Regions from separate parts of the Streptosporangium sp. NPDC003464 genome, predicted to be linked through region 1. Evidence: riboswitches for the same ligand, from Rfam matches in the RefSeq annotation. Region 1 holds a riboswitch; the other holds the start of a gene.
What was found. A riboswitch is a leader RNA that binds a small molecule or an ion and turns the genes downstream of it on or off. The one in region 1 is predicted to bind cobalamin.
Positions count from the first base shown of each region.

Region 1 (7,819 bases):
CGACCCGGCCGCGATCCCCGCCGTGGCCGCCCCGCCCAGCAACAGCGCGCACAACAGCAGCACCAGCGGGTACGGCAGGCCAGGGCGCCGCGCGAGAGGTGCGGTGGCTCGGGCGTCGGCGGTCCGGGAGACCTTGGTCAGCTCGCTCACTTGAACCGGCCGGCATGGATCTGCCGGGCCAGCGACTCCACCGCCGACGGCGCCCGGACCCCGAGCACGACCGACGACAGCGGCAGCACCGCGAACCGCTGCTCCTTGATCGCCGGCACGTCCGCGAGCGCCGGGTTCGACAGCAGGAACCTCTTCTTGTCGGCCACCGACTGGTCGCCGTAGTCGTAGATGACGATCCAGTCGGGCGCCCGCTCGGCGACCTGCTCGAACGACACGTCACCCCACGCCTTGTCCACGTCGGCGAACAGGTTCCGCGCGCCCGCCAGCGTGATGACGTCGTTGCCGACGCCCTTGCCGCCGGCGGTGAACGCGGTCTTGTCACCGCTGTCGTAGACGAACAGCTTGACCGGGCTCACCCCGGCGAGCTTCTCCTTGACCTGTGCCAGTGGCGCGCGCAGGCGGGTGATGAGGGAATCGGCCCGATCGCGCACACCGAAGATCGCGGCGACGTTGTGGATCTCCTGGTCCATCAGGTCCAGGGTCACCGGGCCGGTCGGGCAGTCCTCGATGTTGAGGTAGGTGTCGATCCCGGCCTTGCCCAGCGCGTCGCGGCTGCGGCCCTCCTTCTCGTCGAAGGTGCTGGAGAAGCCGCCGTAGACGAAGTCGGGCTCGGCAGCCAGCAGCGCCTCGTGAGAGGGGTACCCCTTGGCGAGCACCTTGATCCCGTTGTAGGCGGCCTGGTACTCGGGAAGGATCTTGTCATCGAGGTAGCCGGTGCCGATCATCGCCTGCTGCAGCCCCAGCGCCAGCATCACCTCGGTGGCGTGCTGGTTGAGCGAGACCGCCCGCCGCGGCGGGCGCTCGTACGTCGTCTTGACGCCGCAGTTGTCGATGGTGACCGGGAACCCCGCGACCGGTGCGGTGGACGCCGCGGCGGAGGCCTTGACCTCAGCGGGCGCGCCGCCGCAGCCGGCGAGGAGTACGGCGGAGAGCAGCAGGGACAAAGGGCGTCTGCCCGTCATGGATGGTTCCTCTCACGGAATCTGCACCATGGGGCGGTCCTGTCGGAAGGCGGCGGAAACCGGCCCGGGAGACGTCTCCGGGCACGCGTCGGCGCACCGGCCACGCGGCACCGCCGCGCGGCGCGCTGTTCATCGGCCCATCGGGCACGCCGACCCGCTCCTCTCCGGGGAGATCCGCCCCAGTTCTGTCGAGGAGGCGACCGCGTGAGTCTCCTGGCTCTCGGGTCGAGGCTCGTCCCCGCCTTCCCACCCCGGAGTGGGGCAGTGGCCGTATGGGGATCCGCTCGCCGATCACAGTGGCGGTACCGCGCCGGATTCACACCGGCTTCCTCGACCGCGCTCGCCTTTCCGTCATCATTACACGAAGCCATCAATTCACTGAATACCGGTGATGTGGTGAATCCCATTCGGAGCACCGCACGGTTCTTCTCAGCCGGTCAGCGCGACGGAGGCGCCCGTTCGACCGGCCTACCCTTACGACGGCGGTGTCCGCTCAGCGCACCGGCTGGCTAGAATCCCGCTGTGGATGGTTCGTCCGTGCCCGACCGGGTGCGGACGTCGTAAGAGGGAATCCGGTGGGAATCCGGGACTGCCCCGCAGCGGTGAGTGGGAACGACCGCCGTCATACGCACTGGGCCTGTGGCCTGGGAAGCGACGGTCAGTAGGTCACGCCTTGTTCAGGTGTGGTGCCCGCGAGTCCGAAGACCTGCCTTCCGCCCGTGCACCGACCGGTGCGCGGTGGTTCGCGGCCTCGTGGGAGGGCCTGGGACGCGCCCGCAGGACCTGCCTGCTGTGCGCTTCTTCCTCCTGCCCGGCCGCATCCTGGCAATAGCGAGGGAAGCTGCCATGACAACGACGACCCTCGGGTATCCGCGCATCGGCGCGCACCGAGAGCTCAAATTCGTCACCGAGGAGTACTGGGCCGGGCGCGTCGGCGAAGAGGAACTGCAGTCCACGGCCTCGACGCTGCGGCGGGCGGTGTGGACCGAGCTGCGGGACTCCGGCCTGGGGACGATCCCGTCGAACACCTTCTCCTTCTACGATCACGTGCTGGACACCAGCGTCATGGTCGACGCGGTCCCCGACCGGTACCGGGCGCTGTCCGGCCTGGAGCGGTATTTCGCGATGGCGCGCGGCACCGCAGACATCCCGGCGCTGGAGATGACCAAGTGGTTCGACACCAACTACCACTACATCGTCCCCGAGCTGTCCCTGGACGCCCGGTTCCGGCTCGCCGACGGCGCGCAGGCGAAGCCCGTGGCCGAGTACCTCGAGGCCAAGACCCTGGGGGTCGAGACCCGGCCGGTGCTGGTCGGCCCGCTGACCTACCTTCTGCTGGCCAAGGCCGCGCCGGGCTCGCCTGAGGGGTTCGTGCCGCTGGATCTGCTGGGCGCCCTGGTGGAGGTCTATGCCGAGCTGCTGGAGCGGCTCGCTGGAGCCGGCGCGCAGTGGGTGCAGCTGGACGAGCCGGCACTGGCCGGGGATCTCGGCGCGCGGGAGGTCGAAGCACTCGAGCGGGCCTACCGCCGCCTGGGCGGGCTGTCCAGCCGCCCGAAGATCCTGCTGGCCACCTACTTCGGCACCGTCGCGGCCGAGGCGTTGAAGGTGGTCGCCTCCACCGCGGTCGAGGCGATCGGGCTGGACTTCGTCACTCGCCCGGACACCCTGGAGGTGGCGGCCTCAGCGCGGAGGTCGCGGGTCTCCTACCGGGCCGCAGCCACCTCCGCCGTGGCTTCGGTCAGCCGCACCTCCAGGGCCGTGCTGTGCGTGCGTTCCTGCGCCAGCCGCTCCCCGGCGGCGACGGCCTCGGCCAGTGCGCGAGTCAGCTCGCCCTCGCGCGCCGCTAGGCGCTCGCCCTGCTCAGCAGCCGCTTGGCGCAGTCAGTCCGCCTCCGCGCGTAGCGTGTCGCGCTCGGCGCGGGCCTGATCTGCGTCCTTTTCCGTCGCGACGCGTGCCTCGGCGTGCTCGCGAACCTCGCGCAGCGCCTGACGTTCGGTGGCGGCCGCGGCGGCGCGCTGATCGGTAGCCTCGGTCCGCTCGTCGGCCCGCTCGGCGCTGCGCTCCAGCAGCCCGTCGCGCAGCTCGGTCAGCAACCGCAGCTGCGCGGCGCCGACGGCGATCCGTTCGCGCAGGGCCGGGGTGTGCTGAGCATCCAATTCGCGTAATCGGGCCTGCTGTGCGACCACGGCGGCTTCCACCTCTAGTCCTCCCGCCGCCGGCCTCTGGGTGTGAGCTGCACCAGGCCGTGGCGCACCAGCACCCGGTGCACCGTCGCCCGGGACGGCACCTGTCTGGAAGCAGCGAAGATGACAGTAGGACCTGCGTTTGACCTGGGCACTGTCAGTTAGATGGATATCGAAATACCCGCGTCTATGGCATCGAAGTTGACAGTATGGAGCCGAAGATCAACTGCCTTGCCCGTGCCCTCCGACAGGAGCGCGTACTTGCGGCCGGCGGACTTGGCGGTCGCGGGTTCGGCCGCGTGCGCCTGGGGGGTGTGGGAGAGGAAAAAGGTCAGGAGTAAGGCAAGGAGCACCGAGATAGAGCGGGCTTTCGTCCTCATCTACCATCCAGCGGTCGTGGTGGCGCCGACCCGGCGATCTTACGCCGGGGCCGCGGTCGCCGGATATGCCGTCCGAGGGCCGACAGCAGAACGACCTCCAGGCAGATGGTGATCAGCCCGATGACGGCACTGGTGGCTGAGGCGGGCATCATGAACGCCGTGTGGGAGGCGAGGATGCCTCCGATCAGCCAGAGGCGATGGCTGTCGGCCCAGTCGCCCGACCGCCGCCGGCGCAGGACCAGCCAGCCGAACGGGATCGCGGTCATCGCCCCGGCGAACAGTCGAAGTGGCGGCGACATCATGTCGCCGAACAGCAGGTCCGGTCCGAGACCGAGCGGCAGCAGCGTGGTCAGGAAGGCCATCGTCAGATACCCCGCGACGATGCCGACCACGACGGGCCGTGGGGCCCGCCGGTCGCTTCGGACCCCGTCCGGCGACCGGCGCCGGGGCAGCACGCGCAGGGCCGGCCAGGCCAGCAGCGCGATCATCAGCAGGTAGGCGACGGTCCATCCCCACGGGGTCTGATTGCCGGGGTCCTCGGTGGCCGAGATGACGACTCTCAGCCCGAGCACACCGGCTACGGCCAATGCGCCGGTGACGATGAACCCGCCGGTGCGCAGATAGCTCTGATCGCGCAGGCGCGGGAAGAGCAGGTTGGTGATCGCGACGGGCAGGAGCACGCTGAGCGCGACGTGGACGCCGCTCTGTGACTCCTAATAGGTCCAGTTGATGCCGAGGGCGCGCAGGCCCCAGTCGGCGGCGCCGTACATGTGCGGGCTGGTCAGGGCCTGCAGACCGGGTCCGTCCTCGGCTACCTGATAGGCCAGGCCGAGCACCACCAGGCTGGTCCATCCGCCGCCGGCCCGCGCGACCGCCTCGCGGACGAGCAGGACGCCGGCGCCGTACATCACCAGCAACAGCGGCAGGAGCAGCCAGGTGAACGGGACGGCGACCGCTGAGAACGTCGGCTGCGCGCAGAACGTCGTCAGCAGCGCCAAGGTCCACGCGGCACGCAGGCGGTCGCGGCCGGGCCGGGAGCGGCCCGGCCGGATGTCCGTGCGCATCGCTTGCTCTGCCCGTACGCGCTGATCACCGGTCATGGGCGTCGGCCAGTCCCTGAATGTCGATCTTGGTCATGGCGTGCAGGGCGGTGAGGACGCGTTCGGCGGCCTCCGGTTCGGCGCCTTGGAGGAGCTCCCGCAGGGCCGTGGGCATGACCTGCCAGGTCACCCCGAAACGATCGACCAGGGAGCCACCCGGCCCCTCTTCGCCGCCATCGGTGAGGCCCGCCCAGAGGGTGTCCACCTCCTCCTGGCCGTCGCACTCCACGTACATCGACAAGGCCCTGGTGAAGGGATACCGGGACCCACCGTTGTGAGCGATGTAACGCTGACCGGCCATTTGGAAGACGACGGTCATGACGCGACCGTCCGCGGTGCGCTCGATGTCGATGATCCCGGAATCGGCGAACAGTGCAGTGTAGGAGGTGGCCGCGGCTTCGGCTTGGCCGTCGAACCACAGGAAGGTGCTGACGCGCATGGTGCTCTCCTTCAGTGCTTGATGGACCGGTGGGGTGCCGGATCGGCGTAGTCGTCGAGCGCGACGGTGTCGGCCACCGACTCCAGACCTCGGCTGACCAGGCGTTTGGGCAGGTAGCGCACGAGTCGTACGGACTGGTTCCGCAGCCACATCTGTGCCCGCGTGTCCGGCATCAGGCCACCGTCGCCGGCGGTCCGGGCGAAGTGCTGGGCCCGGTCGACGAACTCGCGCATGCCCCTCTCGTACGCGGCATAGGCCACCCGCTGGTCGCCCCTGGCCTTGAACAGTTCACCGGCGAGCACGTAGGCGCCGACCAGGGCGAGGCTGGTGCCGATCCCGGACATGGGAGAGGCGCAGAAGGCGGAGTCCCCCACCAGCACGGTCCGGCGGGTCGACCAGGTGCCGACCTGCACCTGCTCGACCCGGTCGAAGTAGAAGTCGGACGCGTCCCAGATCTGCGGCAGGAAAGCGGGGACCTCCCATCCCGCGTGCTCGAAGGTGCGCGCGACGACTTGCTTCTGCGCGGCGACGTCTCGCCGGTCGAACTCGAGCCCGGGGGCACGGAAGAAGAACCCCGCGAGGGCCCTGCCCGGCTCGGTCAGCGGACGCAGGCCCGCTGTTCTGCCGGCACGGCCGTCACCACCGGGCATGGTGTACATGAGTTGCCAGCCGTCCAGATCCACCTCGGACGTGACGGAGAAGAGCGCGATGAAGGAGCCGAGGTCGCGGACGTAACGGTCCTCGGGGCCGAACGTCAGCCGGCGCACGCTGGAATGGACGCCGTCCGCGCCGACGAGCAGATCGAACCGCCTGGAGACCCCCTTCTCGAATGCCACTGTGATGCCGTCCTCGTCCTGCAGCACGTCGGTGATCGCGTCGTCGAAGACGTACTCGACGTCGTCGCGGATCGCCTCGTGGAGGATCCGGGCCAGGTCGGTGCGCAGGAGCGCCCACTCGGCGACCGGCCCGCCGGACGGCCCGAACACGTCGGTGCCCAGGCTCGCCACCCGCTTGCCGCTTTCGTCGATGAAGGCCATGCCGCGGGCTCCGATGCGAGCGTGGCGGATCTGCGGAACGAGGCCCATGCGTTCGATCACCTGCCGCGCGGTGCCCCGGATGTCGACGGCGTGACCGCCCGTGCGAGGCGCCGGCGCACGCTCCACCACCGTCGGCCGGAATCCGTACCGGCGTAGCCAGTACGCCAGAGCCGCCCCGGCGATGCCGCCCCCTGACACGAGGATGTCCCTGTTCTTCATTCGTCCTTCCCCCACGTTCGTGACTACGGCGTATCTTCGCCTTGTGCGTACACCGTATGGGCACGGTAAGGGCGTGGAAGCACGTTCGAGAGCAAAAGTGAACTAGTGCAAGCGACAAAGTGAACTAGTACGCTATACCTGCCATGTCCCCGTCGGACCGGAGGATCACGTGCCATCGACGCAGCGCCCGGAGCCGCCCTACCGGGCGATCGTCGCGGAGATCCGCTCCTGGATCGACGGCGGCGATCTCCGCCCCGGCGACCGAGTGCCGTCCATCCGGGCCATCGCGCAGCGGTGGGGCGTCGCGATCGCGACCGCGACCAAGGTGACGGCCGCTCTGCGCGAGGAGGGCCTCGTTGAGACGAAGGGCGGTTCGGGCACAGTGGTCAGCTCCCAGGCCGGCCGTCGGCCCGCTCGCCCGCAGCACCGCGACACCACGGCCGCGCGACAGGCCGAATCGGCCGACCAGGAGATGCTCCGGACGCGCATCCTCCGCGCCGCCGTTGACCTCGCTGACACCGAGGGGCTGCACGCGCTGTCGATGCGCCGGCTCGCGGCCAAGCTGGAGCTCGGGCCGATGTCCCTGTACCGGCATGTCACCGGGAAGGAGGAACTGCTGGTCCAGATGGCCGACATCGTGTTCGGCGACCTCGATCTGCCCGAGCGCGGACCGCAGGGGTGGCGCGCCAAGCTCGAACTAGTCGCCCGTCAGCAATGGCGGCTCTGTCGGCGGCACGTGTGGCTGCCCCATGTCGTCTCGTTCACCCGGCCCGTTCTGGCCCCCAACATGATGGCCCACACCGAGTGGACCCTGCGGGCGCTCGAGGAGCTCCATCTCCCCATGGACGTCCGGTTCCAGGAGACGCTCACCCTGCACGCGCTCGTCGTCACCGTCGGGCTGTCCAAGGCAGCCGAGGCCGAGGCCGAGCGGAACACGGGCATGACCTTGCAGCGCTGGTCGGAAGCCGAGCGCTCGCGCCGGCAGGAGCTCCTCGCCGACGGAAGATTCCCCCTCCTGGCGACGATCTCGGGCGATGCGGCGCCCGATCTGGACGTCTTGTTCGAGTACGGCCTGGCCCGCCATCTGGACGGATTCGCGGCCCTGGTCGGCGACCAGGGCTCCTAGGGCCTGTACGGGGTTGAGATCAGCGGGATTCGCCTGCGCGGTGGTCTGCGGTCCTGGTAGGCCATCGTCATGGCGCGTGGAGATCTCACTGACGAGGAATGGTCCTTGATCGATCCTCATCTGCCCTTGGGTGAGCGAGGCCCGATCCCGGACCTGCGACAGCAGTTCAACGCGGTGATGTGGCGGTTTCGTACCGGCAGTC
Region 1 covers NZ_JBSFPS010000316.1:2,118-9,936, forward strand. Annotated here, with positions in the region: gene ACWDS7_RS42030 (FecCD family ABC transporter permease) at 1-150, opposite strand, end outside; gene ACWDS7_RS42035 (ABC transporter substrate-binding protein) at 147-1,133, opposite strand; cobalamin riboswitch at 1,320-1,513, opposite strand; cobalamin riboswitch at 1,644-1,861, shown strand; gene ACWDS7_RS42040 (hypothetical protein) at 1,980-3,059, shown strand; gene ACWDS7_RS42045 (hypothetical protein) at 3,014-3,331, opposite strand; gene ACWDS7_RS42050 (hypothetical protein) at 3,693-4,376, opposite strand; gene ACWDS7_RS42055 (hypothetical protein) at 4,410-4,760, opposite strand; gene ACWDS7_RS42060 (VOC family protein) at 4,786-5,235, opposite strand; gene ACWDS7_RS42065 (FAD-dependent monooxygenase) at 5,247-6,491, opposite strand; gene ACWDS7_RS42070 (TetR/AcrR family transcriptional regulator C-terminal domain-containing protein) at 6,661-7,617, shown strand; partial or broken gene ACWDS7_RS42075 (IS5 family transposase) at 7,687-7,819, shown strand, end outside.

Region 2 (7,819 bases), on a different contig from region 1:
GTTACCAGCGAGACCTCTCAGGCGACGGTCTTCCACTCCTGGCTGGGGATGTACGGCCACAGGCAGTCCCGGATGAGGCATTGCTCCCGTTGGCGGTGCCGGCCCCGGCGACGTCGAGGGGGCGGTCGAGCCGGACGGGCCTCAGTGCTCCCCCAGCCCGAGTCCGGACAGCGGCTCGCGCTGTTCCACCACCCGGAAGCGGGGCATCGACTCGGGGTATTTCTCCCGGACGAACTTCACCATGTGCTCGCGGATGTCGCACTTGAGGTCCCAGGCACTGGGCGAGTCGGCGGCGCTCATCAGGGCGCGCAGCTCCAGCAGCCCGCCGGGGAGGGTGTCGACGACCTGGAGGACCCAGTCCTTCTGGTCCCAGAGCGGGTGCTCGCGCAGGGCGCGGTAGAGCTCGGCGCGCAGCTCCTCCACCGGGACCGACCAGTCCAGGCGGAGGATCACCGCGCCGATCACCCGGCTGCCGTGCCGGGTCCAGTTCTCGAACGGATTGGTCGTGAAGTAGGAGACCGGCAGCACCAGCCTGCGCTCGTCCCACAGGCGCAGCACCACGTAGGTGAGGGTGAGCTCCTCGATCCGGCCCCACTCGTCCTCGACCACGACGACGTCGTCCAGCCGGAGCGCGTCGCTGAAGGCCAGTTGCAGCCCGGCGAGCAGGTTGCCCAGGGTGGACTGGGCCGCGACGCCGACGACCACACCGGCGATGCCGGCCGAGGCCAGCAGCCCGGCGCCGAGCGCGCGCACCTGCGGGAAGGTGAAGAGCATCGCGCCCATCGCCAGCACGACGACCACCGCCGTGGCCACCCGGCGGACCAGGGTGATCTGGGTGCGGATCCGGCGGGCCCGCCGGTTGCGCTCGCCCTGGACGACGACCAGGCGCTCCAGGACCACGTCGGTGACCGCGTAGGCGGCCTGGATGACCAGCCAGGTGACGCACCCGATCATGGCCAGGCTGAGCATCTGGTCGATCACTCCGCCGACCTGCCCCTCGGCCATGCTCGGCCGGTAGAGCGTGTTGGCGGTCACCACGACCGCCGTGGCGAACCCGGGCCAGGTGCAGCGGCGCACGAGCGGAGCGGCGAGAACCCACTTCTCCCCGATCAACCTCCATCTCAGTGCCCGCCGCACCATCTCCACACACGCGGCGGCGGCCAGCATGGAACCGAGCAGGATGATCCATCTGGACACTGACGGCGTCCCCCTTTGTCGTCCGTTACCAGACGGCGTGCCCGGGGATCCATCGTGTAATCAGAACGCCTCGTCGAAAGTCACATTCCCCTCAACGGCTACCTGATAGGCAGAGACACGCCGTTCGAAGAAGTTGGCCAACTCCTGCACGTCCTGCAACTCCATGAACGCGAACGGGTTGGCGGTGCCGTACCGGACGGGGAGCCGGAGCCGGACCAGGCGCTGGTCGGCCACGTACTCCAGGTACTGCCGCATCTGGCCCACGCTCATCCCGGACAGGCCGTCACCGCACAGATCGGCCGCGAAGGCGAGCTCGGCCTCCACCGCCTCCTCGATCATCTGGGTGACCTGCGCGCCGAGCTTGTCGTCGAACAGCTCCGGCTCCTCGGCCCGCACGGTGTCCACCACGCTGAAGGCGAACTCCATGTGCATGGACTCGTCGCGGAAGACCCAGTTCGTCCCGGTGGCCAGGCCGCCCAGCAGGCCCCTGGAGCGGAACCAGTAGACGTAGGCGAAGGCGCCGTAGAAGAACAGCCCCTCGATGCACGCGGCGAAGCAGATCAGGTTGAGCAGGAACGCCCGCCGGTCGTCCTGCGACTCCAGCCTGTCGAGCCCGCCGAGCGAGTCGATCCACCGGAAGCAGAACTCGGCCTTGTCCCGGATCGAGGGGATGTGCTCGACCGCGGCGAAGGCCTTGACCCGCTCGTCGTGGTCGGGCAGGTAGGTGTCCAGCAGGGTCAGGTAGAACTGGACGTGCACCGCCTCCTCGAAGAGCTGCCTGCTGAGATACAGGCGCGCCTCGGGCGCGTTGACGTGCTGGTAGAGGTTGAGCACCAGGTTGTTGGCCACGATCGAGTCACCGGTCGCGAAGAACGCGACGAGGCGGTTGATCAGGTGGCGCTCCTCCGGCGTCATCTTCGCCAGGTCCGCCAGGTCGGAGTTGAGGTCCACCTCCTCGACGGTCCAGGTGTTGCGGATCGCGGCCCGGTAGCGCTCGTAGAACTCCGGGTAGCGCATGGGCCTCAGGGTGAGGTCCATGCCAGGGTCGAGCAGCATCAGGGAGTGCCTTTCGGGGAGGTGGCTACTGGCAGGCGTCGCAGTACTCGGGGTTCTCCAGCGAGCACGCGACGGCCTCCGGGTCGGGCGCGGCCTGGGCCACGGTGGTCTGCGCGATCCGGGTCGCCGGCCGGGAGCGCAGGTAGTAGGTGGTCTTGAGGCCGGACTTCCACGCGTAGGCGTACATCGAGGAGAGCTTGCCGATGGTCGGCGTGGCCATGAACAGGTTCAGCGACTGTGACTGGTCGATGTACGGCGTGCGCGCCGCGGCCAGGTCGATCAGCGCCTTCTGCGGCAGCTCCCAGGCGGTCCGGTAGAGCGCCTTGAGGTCGTCGGGCATGCCGGGGACGTCCTGGACGGAGCCGTCGGCCCGCTTGATCGCGTCCCGGATCTGCGGGGTCCACCGGCCCCGGGCCTGCAGGTCACGGACCAGATAGCGGTTGACCTGGAGGAACTCTCCCGACAGGGTCTCGCGCTTGAAGACGTTGGAGACCTGGGGCTCGATGCACTCGTAGCAGCCCGCGATGGAGGCGATGGTGGCCGTGGGCGCGATCGCGATCATCAACGAGTTGCGGAGGCCGGTCTCGGCGATCCGCTCCCTGAGGCGCGTCCACTCCGGCGAGCCGCCGGCCCCGTAGTGGTCGGGGTGGAGCACGCCGCCGGCGGCCCTGGTCTCGTCGTAGGAGGGGTGGCGCCCCCGCTCGACGGCCAGGTCCGCGGAGGTGCCGTAGGCGGCCAGCGCGATCTCTTCGGAGATGCGGGTGGACAGCTCCAGCGCCTGCGGGGAGTCGAACGGCAGCCGCAGCGTGAAGAACACATCCGCCAGGCCCATCACGCCCAGGCCGATCGGCCGCCACTTCCGGTTGGCCGCCTCGGCCTCCGGGGTCGGGTAGAAGCCCAGGTCGATGGTCCGGTCCAGGAACCGCACGGCGGTGCGGACGGTCCGGCGCAGCCGCGGCCAGTCGACGTCCTGACCGGCCAGGTGGGCGGCGAGGTTGATCGAGCCCAGGTTGCAGACGGCCGTCTCGGCGTCGTTGGTGACCTCCAGGATCTCGGTGCAGAGGTTCGACAGGTGGATGACGTTCTCCGGGCGGGCCGTCTGGTTGGAGGTCCGGTTGGCGGCGTCCTTGAAGGTCATCCAGCCGTTGCCGGTCTGGGCCAGGGTGCGCATCATCCGGCCGTACAGGGACCGGGCCGGGATCTGCTTGACGGAGCGGCCCTCGGCCTCGGCGGCCCGGTAGGCCTCGTCGAAGGCGGCGCCGTACAGGTCGGTGAGGTGCGGGACCTCCTTGGGGTCGAACAGCGACCACATGCCGTCGGCCTCGACCCGGCGCATGAACTCGTCGGGGATCCAGTTGGCCAGGTTCAGGTTGTGCGTGCGGCGGGCCTCCTCGCCGGTGTTGTCACGCAGTTCGAGGAACTCCTCGATGTCGGCGTGCCAGGTCTCCAGGTAGACGCAGGCCGCGCCCTTGCGGCGGCCGCCCTGGTTGACCGCGGCGACGCTGGAGTCCAGCGTGCGCAGCCACGGCACGATGCCGTTGGAGTGGCCGTTGGTGCCCCGGATCAGCGAACCCCGCGAGCGGACCCGGGTCCAGGAGATGCCGATCCCGCCGGCGTACTTCGACAGCCGCGCGACCTGCCCGTAGCGCTCGTAGATCGCCTCCAGCTCGTCACGGGGCGAGTCGAGCAGGAAGCAGGACGACAGCTGGGGCCTGCGCGAGCCGGAGTTGAACAGGGTGGGCGAGCTCGGCAGGTAGGACAGGGTGGACATGAGCGCGTAGAGCTCGCCGGCCTCCTCCACCGTCTCCGACAGGCCACAGGCCACCCGGAGGAAGAAGTGCTGCGGGCGCTCCAGGACCTTGCGGGTCTGCGGGTGGCGCAGCAGGTAGCGGTCGTAGACCGTGCGCAGCCCGAAGTACTCGAACCGGCCGTCGGCCGCCCCGTCCACCAGCGCGTCCAGCGCCGCGGCGTTGGCGGCCACGAAGGCGGCCAGCCCGTCCTGGATCAGCCCGGCCGCGTGGGTCGCGGCGACGGACTCGGAGAAGGTCCGGACGCCGTGCCCGGCGGCCTCCTCGGCGATCAGCTCCGCCAGCAGCCCGGCGGCGATCTTGGAGTTCTCCGGGTCGGCGATCACCCGGGCGGCGGCCTCCTCGATGGCCAGCCGGCGGTCGACCGGGCCGTTGCCGGTCTCCTTGGCGACGTCGACCAAGGTCTGTGTCACGTGCTACCCCTCGCGCGCTCGAATTCCCCGTACGGCTCTCGCCGGAAGGGCGCACGCGTCAGAGAACGGCCCCGGGCACGCCGGACCGCCTCATCACGCGGGCCCTCCCTCGAGGCCCTGAACGATCTCCGTGGTCGGGTCCGCCTCACCCGGCACGCTCCGGGCCGCTCCACGCGTCCCTCGGTGCCCGGCTCGGCTCCCTCTCCACACGTCGCCGGCAGGTCTTCGGACTCACGGGCGTCTGGCGCATGCCTACCGGCCGTCGCTTCCCAGGCAGGTGCGCCCAGTGCTCCATGACGGCTTTCGTTCCCGTTCACCGCTGCGGGGCAGTCCCGGAATCTCACCGGGTTCCCTCTTGCCTCACCCCCAGAGGGGCGAACCAGCAACGAGCAGGATCCTACATGTAGTGCTGCCGGACGCAACTACCCCAACAGCTTGTGCCGATGGTGCTCAGCAGTCCGAGCTCGTCGAGCACCTCCCGGGTCCGGCGCGTCTCCGTGACGAGCCACTGGCGGAAGTCGTCCCCGCTCAGATAGACCCGGTTCCAGCCGTTGGCCGCACAGATCGCCCGCCAGCGGGACGAGGCGTCGACGCGGTCGCACAGGGCGACGGCCACGTCCCTGTCGTCGGAACTCATGCCGCGGGGGCCGAGCACGCCGCACCAGTCGGTGTACTCCAGCCGGACGTCCAGCTCCATCAGCGTCGGGGCGTCGATCCCGTCGATCCGCTCGGCGGAGGAGACCACCAGCGGCCGCAGCCGGCCCTCGGCGATCTCGGGCACGAAGGAGCGGGCGGAGCCCAGCAGCGCGGCCACCCTGCCGTCGTGGAGGGCGTGCACACCCTCGGCCCCGCTGGAGTAGCCGGCGTAGTCCAGCAGCCGGGTGTCCACCCCCAGGCACTTGCCGATCATGCCGTAGAGCACGTGGTCGGAGCCGCCCTCCATCCGGCCGCCCACCGTCAGCCCGGCCGGGTCGCGGCGGAGCACCGCGGCGAGGTTCTCGAAGGTGCGCAGGCGGGAGTTCTCCGGGACGACCAGGGCCGCCCAGTCGCCGACCAGGCGGGCCAGGGGGGTGGTGGACTCCACCACGGAGGCGGTGTTGGCGATCTCCGCGCCGGCCACCATCGGCATCCCGGTGAGCAGCAGCCTGCCCGCGTACGTGAACGGGTCGTGGGCGGCGGCGAACGCCCCCAGCGCGGCGGCGCCCAGGCTGCCCGGGTAGTTGCCCACCTCGACCTTCCGCGCCAGCCCGTCGCCGGTCAGCACCGCGGCCAGCGCGCGGGCGGCCCGGTCCCAGCCCTGCCCGCGGGCGGCGGGCGCGATGACGGTCAGCCGTCCCGCCAGCGGCACGCGGGGGTCCGCCGCCCCGCCGCAGCCACCGCAGCCGCCGGCGACCATGACCCCCAGGGCGAGCGCGAAGAACCGCCTACGGTACATAAGCGCCCCTTCCCCCAGACCCCCCAATACTTCAGGTTACAGACACGTCACTTTGTGTCACACATTGGGGGGTCTTACTGCCATCAGGCAGCTCAGGGGGGCTCTACTCCACTGTGACGCTCTTGGCCAGGTTGCGAGGCTTGTCCACATCCCGCTCCAGCGCCACGGCCGCGTGGTAGGCCAGGAGCTGGAGCGGGATCGACAGCAGGATCGGGTCCAGCTCCGTCTCGTTCCTGGGCACCACGACGCAGTCGTCGGCCAGCTTGGGGTCGGCCGTACGGTGACCGACCATGAGCACCCGGCCGCCGCGCGCGCGGATCTCGCCGAGCGTGGTGAGGTTCTTGTCCAGCAGCTCGTCGTCGGGGACGATCGCCACGGTCGGCATCTCCGGGCCGATCAGGGCCAGCGGCCCGTGCTTGAGCTCGCTGGCCGGGTAGGCCTCGGCGTGCACGTAGGAGATCTCCTTGAGCTTCTGCGCGCCCTCGCGGGCCACCGGGTAGCCCCGGACCCGGCCGACGAACATCATGCTCGGCGAGTCGGCGTACTTGCGCGCCAGCTCCTTGATCTGCGGCTCCAGCGCGAGGATCTCCTTGATCTGGCCGGGCAGCCGGCGCAGGCCCTCGCAGATGCGGCGGCCGTCGGCCGGGGACAGGTCGCGCACCCGGCCCAGGTGAAGCGCCAGCAGCGCGAAGGCCACCGCGGTCGAGGTGAACGCCTTGGTGCTGGCCACCGAGACCTCGGGACCGGCGTGCAGGTAGACGCCGCCGTCGCACTCGCGGGCGATGGCGCTGCCGACGGTGTTGACGATGCCGAGCACCCGGCCGCCCTTGCGCTTGAGCTCCTGGACGGCGGCGAGGGTGTCGTAGGTCTCCCCCGACTGGCTGATCGCCACGTACAGGGTGTCGGGCTCCACGACCGGGCTGCGGTAGCGGAACTCGCTGGCCGGCTCGGCGTCGGCCGGGATCCGGGCCAGCTCCTCGATGAGCTGGGCGCCGATCTGGCCCGAGTAGTAGGCGGAGCCACAGCCGATGATCTTCACCCGGCGGAACGACCGGGTCTCGCGCGCGTCCATGTTGAGGCCGCCCAGGTGGGCGATGTGGAAGCGGTCGTCCAGCCGTCCGCGCAGCGTCCGGGCCACGGTGTCGGGCTGCTCGGAGATCTCCTTGAGCAGGTAGTGCTCGTAGCCGCCGGTGTCGTAGTGCCCGGCCTCCCAGTCGACGGTCAGCGGCTCCTTGGCCGTCTCGCGCGCGTCGCTGGCGAAGGTGTGGAAGCCGTCGGCCTTCAGCACCGCCAGCTCCCCGTCCTCCAGGTGGACCACCTGGCGGGTGTAGCGGACCAGCGCGGCCACGTCGGAGGCGGCGAACATCTCCTTCTCGCCGATGCCCAGCACGATCGGGCTGCCGTTGCGGGCCACCACCACCTCGCCGGGCCGCTGGGCGTCGATCACCGCGATGCCGTAGGTGCCGACGATCCGCTTGAGCGCCAGCCGGACCGCCTCCTCCAGCGAGTCGGTCTCCCCGACGGTCCGGGCGATCAGGTGCGCCAGCACCTCGGTGTCGGTCTCGGACAGGAAGACCACACCGTCGGCCTCCAGCTTGGCGCGCAGCTCGTCGGCGTTCTCGATGATGCCGTTGTGCACCACCGCGATGCGCTCGTCGGTGGACAGGTGGGGGTGGGCGTTGACGTCGCTGGGCGCGCCGTGGGTGGCCCAGCGGGTGTGCCCGATGCCCAGGGTGCCCTTGAACCGCGCCGGCACGGCCGCCGCCAGGTCGGCCACCCGGCCCTTGACCTTGCGCATCTTCAGGCCCTTGTTGGAGACCACCACGCCGGCCGAGTCGTAGCCCCGGTACTCAAGGCGCTGCAGGCCCTCCAGCAGGATCGGCGCCGCGTCCTTTGGTCCCACATAAGCC
Region 2 covers NZ_JBSFPS010000327.1:1,554-9,372, forward strand. Annotated here, with positions in the region: gene ACWDS7_RS42630 (mechanosensitive ion channel family protein) at 142-1,197, opposite strand; gene ACWDS7_RS42635 (ribonucleotide-diphosphate reductase subunit beta) at 1,258-2,253, opposite strand; gene ACWDS7_RS42640 (ribonucleoside-diphosphate reductase subunit alpha) at 2,279-4,474, opposite strand; cobalamin riboswitch at 4,674-4,873, opposite strand; gene ACWDS7_RS42645 (Bug family tripartite tricarboxylate transporter substrate binding protein) at 4,872-5,909, opposite strand; gene glmS (glutamine--fructose-6-phosphate transaminase (isomerizing)) at 6,013-7,819, opposite strand, start outside.
Region 2: it holds a riboswitch for cobalamin, as region 1 does, so the genes downstream of both, ACWDS7_RS42640 (ribonucleoside-diphosphate reductase subunit alpha) here and ACWDS7_RS42040 (hypothetical protein) in region 1, are expected to answer to the same signal.